DNA from 3 places in the Brevibacillus gelatini genome. Region 1 is predicted to be linked to each of the others. Evidence: riboswitches for the same ligand, from Rfam matches in the RefSeq annotation. Region 1 holds a riboswitch; each other region holds the start of a gene.
What was found. Region 1 has a riboswitch for cyclic di-GMP ahead of ggt (gamma-glutamyltransferase). Riboswitches for the same ligand answer to the same signal wherever they lie in the genome.

Region 1 (4,175 bases):
ACCAAAGACGATGAACATGACGCTGTTGCTGATGGAAGAAACAGCACCCGTGATGGATTCAACCGGAATATGCAGATACAAGCCAAAGTTTGTTGTCGGAATCGGGGAGTAGGTGACGACGTATTCCTTGCCTTGATCGATGTAGCTGTAGGAGCCTTTTTCGGTTTTGTCTGCTTTCAAAATGTCCACTAAAGCCTGCGGCAGTGCTGATTCATCAAGCGGCTTGCCGATCAGCTCCTGGTTGGGATGGTACTGAATCTGGTGCAGTCTGTCCACCAGAATCGGGTAGCCGTCGCCGCCTGCATTCAAATTGGCCAGAAACATTGCTGTGAACTGGTCCACATTGACAAGCCCGGTCAGGACGCCAAGCGCTTCTTTGTTTTTTCCGGTGACAGGAGAAGCGACAATGATGGAGCGGTTTCCTGTTGTTTTGGCGACCAGGACATCAGAGAAGCTCGGTTTGCCCTGCATGCCATCTTTGAAAAATTGCCGCTCGCTAAGGTCAATCCCGATGCTTTTCGGAAACGTATCAGCGGATACTTTTCCGTCGCTGCCGATAAACGTGTTGCCGTCGTACAGCTTCATTTCTTCGGTAAACTTTTGGATGAACTCGTTTTTCGCTGCCGCGTCAGCGGATTGAATGTCTGAGGTGCGAGCCAAAACCTGAATTTCGGTCATGCGTCGGTCCAAATATTGATCCATCGCAAGTGCCGTACTGGAGGTCAGGTCTACATAAGAAGCTTTTTGCTTGTCGATCAGGATGGATGAAAAGCTGTTTGTAATATACAGAGAAACGACAGCAAGGGGAATGACTGCGACGGCGAGAAACCAAAGAATCATTTTATTCCTTAGTTTTTTGAGCAAAAACATAGGCTTTTCCCACCCCTATTTCGAGCTTGACAGCCGCTTTTTGCAAAAAGGATGCAGAAAGCGCTGCCTGTACAAAAGAGAAAGCACAGTCAGGCTGCCAAAGGAAATTCAGCAGCCTGACGAGCGATTAGTATCCCAGTGCCGCGCCTTCACCGCGAGGGTCAGCGCCGCCAAACTTCACATTTGTAACCGGGTCAATCAAGATAGCGCCGGACTGTCCCATTGCGTCGGTGAAGGCCGCTTCCAGCTTTTCGACCGGATGGCCGCGTTTCACCAGCTCATCCAGAACGTCTTGCGGAATCCGGCTTTCGACTTTCAGGTTGTTGGAGGCAGAGCCCCAGTTGCGGCCATGCAGCCATCTTGGTGCTTCGATCGCATCTTGTACACTGAAGCCGAAGTCGATGATGCGTGTGACGATTGCAGCCTGTGTTTGTGGTTGGCCTTCGCCGCCTTGTGTTCCGTAGAGCAGGTAAGGCTTGTCTCCCTTAAAGAGCATGGCAGGGTTAAGCGTGTGGAAGGTGCGTTTGCCTGGCTCCAGGTGGTTGACATGGTTCGGGTCCAGGGAGAAGTAGCTGCCGCGGTTTTGCAACAGAACGCCTGTGTCTTTGGCAACGATGCCGGAGCCCCAGTCAAAATAGTGGCTCTGGATTACCGACACGGCATTGCCGTCCTTGTCCACGACGCCAAACCAAGTCGTATCGCCTTTTGGATCGAGCGGCTCGACTGTTTTTGCTGCCTGTTTCATGTCAATGCGCGCTGCCAGTGCTTTTCCGTGCTCCTTCGACAACAGCTCGTCCACAGGAATATCTACGAATGCCGGGTCAGTCAGCCATTTGTCACGGTCGGCAAAAGCTTGCTTGGTCGCTTCAACGATGACGTGGTAGTAATCCGCTGTTCCTTCGCCCATGCTCTTGAGGTCAAAGTTGTTCAGCACGTTCAGAATCGAGAGGGAAGCCATTCCCTGAGAGTTCGGCGGCATGTTGTACGCTTTGTAGCCGCGATAGTCTACAGTGATTGGGTCTGCCCAGGTGGAGGTGTGCTTCTCGAAGTCTTTCAGCGTGAGTAGTCCGCCATTTTTTTGCAGGTCTGCTACGATTTTTTGCGCGACTTCGCCTTTGTAGAATCCGTCAGCACCTTTTTGGGCAATGATTCGCAGCGTTTTGGCAAGGTCCTTTTGCTTGAGAATCTCGCCTGCGGCGTACGGCTCTCCGTTCGGCTTCAGGAACGTTTTGCGGAAGCCCTCAAAGCGCTGGAGATTTTTCAGATCGTTGTCAGTAGGATCAATCGCGTATTGAGTCCAGTAAACCTGGTTAGGTGATACGGGATATCCGTTTTCAGCGTATCCGATGGCAGGCTCCAGCAGCTTGTGCCAAGGCAGCTTGCTGTTGCCCATGCTCTTGTGTGCGTAGTTGTAGGCTTCCCACCAGCCGGAAACAACGCCGGGAACGGTGTTGGCCGCCTCGTAGCCGCGGGAAGGAATTTTGTCATAGCCTTTGCTTTTGTAGTATTCGATGGTTGCTTTTTCGCCAGCTCGTCCACTGCCGTTCAGCGCTTTCAGCTCTTTTGTTTTGGCGTTGTAGATGAGCCAGAAGCTATCCCCGCCAATGCTTGTGTAGTGAGGGTAGACAACGGAGAGGGTAGAAGCTGCGGTAATTGCGGCGTCTACTGCGTTTCCACCGTCTTCCAGCGTTTTCAGGGCTGCAGCTGTAGCCAAATAGTGTGGGGTTGTGACCATTGCATTTGGCGACATGGATGTTGGGCGATTGGCAGCTTGGGCCGGAGCGAATGTTGTCAGCCCGATTGCCGCGCTCAATGCGACGGTAGAAAGTTTTTTCCACAATGACATCTGATGAAGCCTCCTTTGTATTTTTGTGAAAGGATTGCAACAATCTGACAGCTTTTTGCAGCCTCACCTCCTTAAAAAGATCCTGTATCTACAAAAATAGACAAAACTAGACATTTTTCGAGCACATAAAAAGACCAATGATATAGGATCATTGGTCTTGTCCTACATCAATACTTCGGTAGCTGGCTGGCATGGCCGCACGTGCGGAAGTAGCCCCTCTAGCTTTGCGTCGCCGGATTTCTCCGGGTTTGCCGTTTCGATATCAATGGATATATTGATGCAAATGGTACAGGAAAAATATCCTAAAACCCTTTTGTCAATACTATAGACGATTTGTCGATTTATGTAAATACGGAATTTACTTTTCCTTTAGAAATAAGGAAGGGTCAGGGAGGTATGTTTTTCACAGACATTCACACACCTTCGCTGGCGGAACTGCTTATGATGGGAAAAAGGCACATTTGCCAAGGAGTGAAACAACGACCATGATGCATCCCGATACAGAGCTTCGCTATATCAACGATGAGATCGGGTATGGTGTGTTTGCGACAAAATTGATTCCAAAAGGCACAATTGTCTGGGTCCAGGATGATCTCGATCAGGTATTGGACCCAGCCTTTGTGGAAAAACTGGACCCATTGAGAAAACAGGATGTGCTGAAATATTCGTTCAAAAACCAGTTCGGACAATACATTCTCTGCTGGGATAAGGCGCGGTTTGTCAACCACAGCTTCCATCCAACCTGTGTGGCGACGATGTACGATCTGGAGCTGGCGGCACGAGACATTTTGCCGGGTGAGGAACTGACTGATGATTACGGAACGCTGAACCTGGATGAACCGTTTGACTGCTTGCCGGAGCCGGGCACGACTCGCTCAAGGGTGATGCCTGACGACCTGCTTCGCTATTATCGCCAATGGGATGAGATTGCGGCAGCCGCCTTCGAACGATTCAATCAGGTTGAACAGCCGCTGCTCCACCTCGTACAACCGAGCCATTTGCAAACGATTCGCGGCATTACCGAGCAGCGCCGATCCCTCGACTCCATCATTTCGCTGTATTGCCAGCCACAGTCGCAATGGTCAAAAGAGCAGGAGTGGTAGCCGCAGCGGGCCGGACAACGGCCCGATTTTGTTGAACTCTGGGAGGAGAATCAGTATTATGGAATGTAAAGGTGAAGTGAAAGGTTGATTTCATTGGAAAACAAGGTAGCGTCATCCAACTTTATCCGCAACATCGTGATTGACGACCTGCAATCAGGCAAGGTCAAGGAAGTGATTACCCGCTTTCCGCCGGAGCCGAACGGGTATCTTCATATTGGACATGCAAAAGCCATCTGCCTGAACTTTGAGCTGGCAAGCGAATTCAAAGGCAAGGCTCACCTCCGTTTTGACGATACCAATCCGGTGAAAGAAGACACTGAGTACGTGGAAGCGATCAAAACAGACGTCAAATGGCT
Region 2 (4,175 bases), 1.2 Mb from region 1:
AATCTTCGGGATGGAAGATGGCGGAAATATTTTTTTTGCCCTCCTCATAGACTTTCAAAAAACTTTCGTGGTATTTCGCAGGCAACCGCATTTCCCGAACGCGGAGATACACATCATCGTTATCCATAATCCAACTCACCATATTGTTTGCTAAGCGAAGAAGGTATTTCGCTTCGTCCGCCTGATTCTCTACAAATGTTTCCACGGAAAAAGGCAAATAGATCAAACTGTCTTGAAGGGATTGATCGGCATTGAGCTGCTTGGCGAGATTGCGCGCAACCAACCCGATCACCGCTCTCTTTTGAGCTTCGAAAGGACTGTTGATTGATACGGGTTGAGGGAACTGTATTTGTGGTGCTTGTACTGATTTCCTTTTGTCTTTGCTGCTGAATATCCTGTTTAATATCGCCCACACAAGTTAAATGCCCTCCTCACAAAATGCCCAATGGAGGCATAATAGTGATTTCGTCAATGGCGGCACCATCAGGTTGACACAATAGATAAACAATATGCTTGGCCAATGAATCAACCGGGATCATTTGCGATGTATCAGGCTTTGGTTCTATGGAATCCCACAATGGAGTATGGACTGCTCCCGGCAATACTGCCGTCACCTGAACACCTTGCCCCCGAAGTTCTGCCTGCAGTACCTTCGTTAGACCCAACACCCCGAATTTGGAAGCGGAATATCCGCCGCAACCGGGCAACGCAGTTGTACCGGCAATGGAGACGACATTAATCATCCTCCCCTTGTGGTTTTGCACCATATGCTGGCCAAAGTGTTTACAGGAAAGAAACGTTCCTCTCAGATTTACGGCAATCATCCGGTCGAAATCTTCGGTGTCCATCGTCAGCGATGAATGAAACACGCAAACCCCCGCGCAATTAATGAGCGCATCCACTTTCCCATATCGAAAAACGGCCTGATCTGCAAAACGACGAACAGAACTTTCATCTGTAACATCCAAAGACATCACCAGGGGATTTGTACTCATTTGGGAAGCCATAGCCTTTAATTCGGTTTCGTTTCTTGCCCCGAGAACAAGATTTGCCCCCAGTTGGTCCAATAACATCGCGGTTGCTTTCCCAATTCCTTTGGATGCTCCTGTAATGGCGATTGTCTTTCCGTTGAGCTGCCTAAAATCAATCATGTTTGCTCACCCGTTCCGTCATACTCAAAATAATTTTTTTCCGTTTCCCAAAGACCGATCTTGTGCAGCTGCGGAAGATGCGGATGCAGCATGTTATAAATCACCATCGCAACTACTTCCGATGTCGGGTTCAAATCCTTGAATTCTTCCGTATCCAAATTCAAATGCTTGTGGTCAAATTTATCCAGGACAACTGTTTCCACGATTTCATCCAGTTCAGATAAATGGATAATCATTCCCGTAATCGGGTCGGGTTCTCCTTGAACGGTTACATCAAGGTAATAGTTGTGGCCATGACCATGTGGGTTGTTGAATTTTCCGAATAATGCGACATTTTCTTCCGGAGACAGATCGTTACTATGCAAACGATGTGCTGCACAAAAATGATATTTACGCGTAAGCCTGGTCATGGAACCACCCTCCATTTCTGCAGACAAGTAATGGTTTTCATGCAATCGAATCCGATGCAATTCGCACCCCTCAAACCGATTCTCAAGAGACTGCCAGATATATTGGACCAGGTTTTCCGTAGTGGGAATCCGTTGCTGAAAAAAGGGGTGTTCCCGATCCAAAAATTTACCGTCGAGTTCCTCGCTCACAAATGAATGGGCGATCTGCTTAATCTCCGTTGTATTGACCACAATCCCGGATTTCTCATTCAAGGTGCCTTTGACCATGATTTCGAGCTTGTAATCATGCCCGTGCCCGCTCGGATTATTGCACTTACCGAATACACGGCGATTTTCTTCCTCACTCCACGCGGGTACACGATACACATACGTTGCCGAAAAATCGATTCTTCGCGATAAATAGAGCACGGTTGACCTCCTTGGCTGTCGGGTTCCTTGCACTTGTTTTTGGCTGGGTCTATTGTCTTACGAGGGAGCGGTCAAACTCTTCACATAACGCCGGATTTTCAGCAAATAATCCCTTTTTCACTGTAGTCACCGTTGCTGTACCCGGCTTTTTGATTCCTCTCGCGCACATGCACAGGTGAGTTCCTTCGACAGTCACAATCACTCCTTTTGGGTTCAGCACATTCCATATGGCGTCAGCAATTTGCGTCGTCATTCTCTCCTGTACCTGCGGCCGTTGGGAAACGAGTTCCACCAGTCTGGCAAACTTGCTTAAACCGACGATTCTTCCATCTGGTATATATCCAATATGTGCTTTCCCGTAAAAAGGAATGATATGGTGCTCACAAAATGTATAGTAAGTAATATCCTTTACCGTAATCATGCCGTCATACTGTTCTTCAAACGTTGTGGTCAATGCTGTTTCAGGATTTACCCCTACCCCGGAAAAAACTTCCCGGTACATTTTGGCAACCCGCTTCGGTGTATCCAAAAGTCCCTCACGTTCCGGGTTTTCTCCAATTTCCTTCAAAATATTGCGAATGCTTTCTTCAATGACATCGTTTTGGATTCGGTTGCTCGTTACTAGTGGCTGCATACGATGACCCCCTAAAATGTAAATAAAATCCAGTCCGATATAAGGACTGGATTTTCTACTAATACCCATTCCCAATTCGGCAACCCGGCTGTCATAGCATTTTTTGCTTTAGACCCGTGGCTTTGCGTCCCCATCTTTCAATAGGTTTGCCATTTGTCGTGAAGAAATTGTGATGGCGAGTAGTATGGTGTTAAATTCGAAATATTGGGAAATTTCTTGTTATTTTGAGGTGTAGTCAGGACTTTTCTCCTGGTTCCATAGACCAGGAAGTCATCTGGATGAAAACTAGCTTGAGCTCTTTATTTGTTTTCATGAACCTTGGTTTATCCATTCGGATAGACCTATTTGCCCTTAAAGTAAATAGGTCTAATCACCCAATAAGAGCGGTGTAAATAGAGATTTTAGATTATTTTGTCTCTTTCCATCATTCTACTCCTGTTTTTGACACATTTCAATGCTAAATCACCATTTCTTGACATAATTTTTCCGTTTATCGTAAAAATTCAACAAAAAATTCACATTTCTGAAAAACCAATATCATTCCAACACAAAAAGCACTGACCGGATTGGCCAATGCAGGATAGGTGTTTTGGTTGTTTTGCGTTTTTTGTTTTGCTCGATATAGGTATGCTCTTCCCCGTTTTTTATCTCTTTGTCCTTCAATCATTTCCTCTTTTCCACGAAAAAGCAACAGCAGCGGCAGTGCCAAGTATGGGCCTTTCCACTAAGCTTTCGAGCTTATCCGCTGCTGGACGTGGACTACATCCCATCCAGCGTTCACAAAAAAAGATACATATTTTCCGCGCAACTTTTTATTGACAAATTGATTTTCGTGCAACTATCATACGGATATGCTTTTTTTGGCTATTCGAGAAATTTTTGGTAGATAAATTTGTGAAAGGAGTGGTGTGTCTCCTCACATCCTGTAAAAAGCTTTTCATCAAGAAGTAGATAACATTCAAGGAGGATTCATAATGTCCAAAACAAAGAAAAGAGTTGTATCCGCTGCATTAGTTCTCACACTTGGCATGACTTTTTTGAGTTCCAATCCACTTCCATTCTCTATCGCCTATGCTGCTGATGCTTCGGGTACGACCGCAAGTATCTCGGAAATTTTGAAAAACCAGCAAGCTGACGGCGGTTGGAAAAAAGATTATTCCGAAACCAAAGGAGAATGGGCAAAGTCCACGATTGACAACAAGGCTACTTATACTGAAATCAGACGATTGGCAAGTGAGTTTAAGAAAACCCAAAATACCAAGTATTCCGATGCGGCTATTAAGGGAATCCAGTTCTTGCTGAACATGCAATATGAGAACGGCGGGTGGCCACAGATTTATAAAGCTTCCGGCTATCATCGTCACATCACCTACAACGATGACGCAATGATTAATGTCATGATTCTTTTGGATGAAGTGGCAAACAGAAAAGGTGACTTTTCTTTTGTAGATAAAGCTTTAGCGGATAAAAGCCGTAAAGCGGTAGAAAAAGGTGTCGAGTGCCTTTTAAATACCCAAGTGAAAGTGAACGGCAAATTGACTGCATGGGGCCAACAGCATGACTCTAGCTCAC
Region 3 (4,175 bases), 1.2 Mb from region 1:
TCGAATAGTTGAGAGTGAGAGTCGTATCGATCAGTGATTTTTTTTTGGATTGATACGAAGCGACAAGGAGAATGGTCAGCGTCAACAGAATGGACAAGGAAACCATACCCGTCAACAGGGTAGTCAAACCAATCTTTTTCCCATGGTTCGTTAGAAAACGATGAAAAACAGGCATATGGTTAAGGCCTCTCTTTGCGTTGGATCGATCCATGTATAGACGAGAACAGTAAAAATAACATGTGTATTATAAGCCATACGAGCGGGACATGCCATGCAAAAAATAAAATTTATGAAGATAATCCTACACTTGCCTCACAACTGTAAAAAACAGGAGGAAAGAGGGGGTTGCCTATAAAAAAACTGCCCTCTACAGACAGAGGGCAGTTAGATAAATCTAGTCGACCTGTTTTAAGTATTCAAGCTGCGGATTTGTTGCTCGATCTTTTCGAACCCGCCGGATACTTTGACGATTTCCTCTTTTTGCTCTGAGACGAGCATGAGGACTTCTTCCAGGCTCTCCTTGTTTTTGTCGGTGATCTCTGCATTGACTTCGACTTTGGCGTTTACTTCCTGAATCATGCTGTGGACGTGGACGATAAACTCTTGCAGATTTTTCGTTTTCTCTGCGAAGTTGTGCATGTATTTGTCCACGTCTGTAAACATTTCCTGAACCTCCATGATCCCTTCGCTGTTTTTCTCAAACGAAAGCTGGGACTCGGAGATCATGTCGGAGACGAGCTTCATTTTTTGGCGAATCGTCAGCAACAGGGTCGCGATTGATTCGGAGGACAGCTTCGAAGACTCGGCCAGCTTGCGCACCTCTTCTGCTACGACGGCAAAGCCTCGGCCATGCTCGCCCGCCCGGGAAGCCTCGATAGTTGCGTTGAGCGCCAAGAGATTGGTCTGTGCCGAAATATCCGAGATCGTTTGGATGATCTTTTCGATCGATTCCGTTTCCTTGTTCAGCTCTTGAATGAGCTGGTTTGTGCCTTGAATGTCCTTGATGAAGCGTTCGAAGTCGTTGCCGATGTTGCTGATGCGCTTGCTGCTTTCATTGGTCGCTTCCTTGGTCGATTCCACGTATTCGTGCATTTCTGTCACAGAGCGGGTCATGTCCTCTACCTGATGGTTGGTTGTGCCCATCTCACGGCGCAGTTCGTTGGTGTTGTCTGTCTGTGTGGAGAACGAATTCATGATCTCCTGGAGGGCAGAAACTGTCTCAACTGCGCGGACATTCACGCCATCTGTGACCTTGTTCAAATTCTCCTGATATTCCTGGACAGTGTGAAGCGATTCGTTGATCTGGTCCAGAATGCGTTGCAGCGATTCTTTGGAGGCGATCACTTGCTGCTGTTGCTCTTCGCTTTCCTGCTGCAGCTTGTTGTTGAAAATCGAGTGCAGCATGCTCGCAGCGGACACGAAGCCGAAGGCCAGCAAGTAGTACAACAGATGAGCAGGATCGGATGTGTAGAAAATTGCTTCGCCGTTCGTCAGGAAATAGTAGGAGACAATTCCGAATGCTGCAAGCAGGGTCAGGATGTTAATCAGTCTGTCCTGATAAATGCCCATGACCGCGACGTAGAACATGATCGTCATAATGTTGACCAGCCAAGGGTCGAGCCCCACGATGACGAACATGAAAATGCCGATGACAGCGAAGTTGAAAAACTTCATGAAGGGAGCCATCTTGTCCCGCAAGGCTGGCCGGTTGGACAAGTAGGCAAAAGGTGCGAGCACCCCGTACAAAATTCCCAGCACGGTTAGAACGAAGGAGAACGGAACCCCCATGATGAGGTTCAAGACCTGGACGGTGGTAATGATGCTTGCAAAAACAAAGACGACCCAGTTATTTCTTCTTTGTAAGAGTTCCATGTCAGTCAACCTACCTCGACTTTTATTTGTTTGCAAAGCGCTTGATACCAGGCAAATTCAGGCTTGTGCTTATTCAGATAGGCTTCCTGCAGGTGGAAGACAGTCGGAATGGCATTTGCCCCTTTGTAGAAGACGATTTCTTTCACTTGTGTCGCTCTGACATTGTACTTGTTGTTAATTAACTGGAAAAAAGCCGGATCCGACAAACCGACTGCATGCGTATAACCGTGTTTTTCAGCATAATCCATCATGAGAGCTATTCCCCAGCGTCCGAGTTTTCCGCGGAACTTGGGCAAGACAGCAAAACTGTCCACTTCGACGACCTTCATTTCGCTTGTCAAGACGTCCTGAAACAAATTTTTCAGATAGTCGGAAGATTTTTCGTGTGGCGTGAATTCGAATGTTCCCCCTGGCTCGTCTCCATCGGACATCAAAAGATAGACATCGGAACCGTCTTTTGCGTATTCCATTTCAAAACCCATGGAGGTCCAGACGCTTTCTTTGATTTCGTGGAAAAGTGCCAAGGACTCTGCTGTATCAACTAGTTTGTACATTATACTCCACTCCATTTTTCTCTCTCTATTGTTTTTGGATGTACAAGTCTACTGTTGATGGGTATATGAGCTCCTCCTCTCTCCTCTTTGGGGATTTAAAAAAGCCATTCCACATACGGGAACAGCACAAAGTCGCCATCATCCAATGACTATGTTTATGATGGATGGCAACCCGGCCGTCATGGTCAAAAGACTTTAGACCCGTGGTTTTGCGTCGCCACCTTTCGATGACTTTGCCTTTTTCATCTGTTTGCGAATTATGTATAGAAGTGTCGAATTGTGTAAAATATAATCCAATTGAAGCAAGTTTGTCAAGTTTTGGTAGGGTAAAATGACCAATTTATTAGTAAGTAAACGGCTCAGAATTGGTAGTTTTGATAGAGAAAAACGAGCGAAAAAAAAGTGGATCGATAGGAACATAGGCGGGTTGTGCCAGGACTTTTTCGCGAATCGTCAAAATGGCTGGCTCGTGCGTAACAAAAGTTTTTCATCCATCCGATAACTAGAAAAACAGGAGGGATGCAAAATGAGAGAGGTCAAAACGATCGAATTTCACTTTTCGGGAGGCGAGATGGTCAAAATCGAGACGACCGAACCGGAAGAAATCATTCAAATGGTCGCCAACCAAAAAGATGGATGGCTGCAATACGATGATGTCGTCGTCAATGTAAGGAACGTTTCTTTTATAAAAGTGCGCGATCTTGTCTAGGATGTTTACCGTCCCAAAAGCCCCCAACACGGAGGGCTTTTTTTTACTGGATCGGAAAGGAACACATTGACAAAGAAACGATTCTGAATTTATAGTGAGTATAACACTAACTACTATAAAAGGAGTCGGCATGGAAGACATTTACAAGGAACTGCAAAAGCTTGGATTTTCCCAGTACGAGTGCAAGGCATACATCAGCCTGCTCAAGCACTCTCCGATCACAGGATACGAAATCAGCAAGCGCTCCGGCGTGCCGCGCTCGATGATTTACGAGGTCGTCGGCAAGCTTGTTGACAAGGGGGCTGTGTACATCGTGCCTTCCGAGCCGGTCACGTATGCGCCGCTGCCAGCCAGGGAGCTGGTTCGCCGGTTGCGTGGACAGTTTGAAGCGTCCTTCGACTACCTGGAGAAAAACTTGTCGGCGCTGGAGTCAGAGCAAGAGATCGACGTCATTCAGCGTATCAGCGGCGACGAGCGGGTGCTCATGGAAATGAGGCAAATGATCGAGCAGGCTGGCAAGGAAGTGTGGCTGTCGATCTGGGAGCCCCAGGTGCCATTTGTCCAGGAAGCAGTGGAAAAGCGTACGGAAGAAGGAATTGCCGTCTTTTCCGTTCTGTTTGGCCCGCAAGAGACGCGGATCGGGACGACGTATCATCATGATTATATGGCGCCTGATGTTGCCAAGGAGCGCATGGGCGGGCATCTCACGATTGTCGCGCGGGATCTGGAGGAAGTGCTGATTGCCAATTTTGCGCCAAACACGGTTTCCTGGGCGGTCAAAACGAAGGACCCGGCACTCGTTCTGGTCGCCGTCGAGTACATTCGCCACGATATTATGTTTGCGGCAGTGACGAAGGGGCTTGGGCCGGATAAGGTGGAGTCTCTCTGGCGCAACAAGCCGGACCTATATCATGTGGTCACAGGGAAAAGATTCAAGCCAAACCAGCCGGAGTGAAAGAAGAGGGAGAGGGAGAACAGTGGGGCGAGAACAGGTGCAAGTGGAAGCATTGGCGAGCGCAGGTGAACAGGGGAGCTTTTTG

Region 2: linked by a shared signal. The riboswitch ahead of folE (GTP cyclohydrolase I FolE) and the one ahead of ggt (gamma-glutamyltransferase) in region 1 are both predicted to bind cyclic di-GMP.
Region 3: linked by a shared signal. The riboswitch ahead of AAFJ72_RS04845 (GNAT family N-acetyltransferase) and the one ahead of ggt (gamma-glutamyltransferase) in region 1 are both predicted to bind cyclic di-GMP.

The regions. Positions count from the first base shown of each region.
Region 1 covers NZ_CP154342.1:4,235,340-4,239,514, reverse strand. The annotation lists gene AAFJ72_RS20365 (methyl-accepting chemotaxis protein) at 1-870, opposite strand, end outside; gene ggt (gamma-glutamyltransferase) at 998-2,716, opposite strand; cyclic di-GMP riboswitch class I at 2,891-2,979, opposite strand; gene AAFJ72_RS20355 (SET domain-containing protein) at 3,202-3,819, shown strand; gene AAFJ72_RS20350 (glutamine--tRNA ligase/YqeY domain fusion protein) at 3,904-4,175, shown strand, end outside.
Region 2 covers NZ_CP154342.1:913,602-917,776, reverse strand. The annotation lists gene AAFJ72_RS04800 (ATP-binding protein) at 1-415, opposite strand, end outside; gene AAFJ72_RS04795 (SDR family oxidoreductase) at 432-1,151, opposite strand; gene AAFJ72_RS04790 (6-carboxytetrahydropterin synthase) at 1,148-1,969, opposite strand; gene folE (GTP cyclohydrolase I FolE) at 2,019-2,603, opposite strand; cyclic di-GMP riboswitch class I at 2,679-2,764, opposite strand; gene AAFJ72_RS04780 (hypothetical protein) at 3,094-3,312, opposite strand; gene pelA (pectate lyase) at 3,578-4,175, shown strand, end outside.
Region 3 covers NZ_CP154342.1:926,160-930,334, forward strand. The annotation lists gene AAFJ72_RS04835 (sensor domain-containing diguanylate cyclase) at 1-175, opposite strand, end outside; gene AAFJ72_RS04840 (methyl-accepting chemotaxis protein) at 409-1,872, opposite strand; gene AAFJ72_RS04845 (GNAT family N-acetyltransferase) at 1,878-2,441, opposite strand; cyclic di-GMP riboswitch class I at 2,590-2,674, opposite strand; gene AAFJ72_RS04850 (hypothetical protein) at 2,953-3,135, shown strand; gene AAFJ72_RS04855 (TrmB family transcriptional regulator) at 3,266-4,090, shown strand; gene AAFJ72_RS04860 (AzlC family ABC transporter permease) at 4,113-4,175, shown strand, end outside.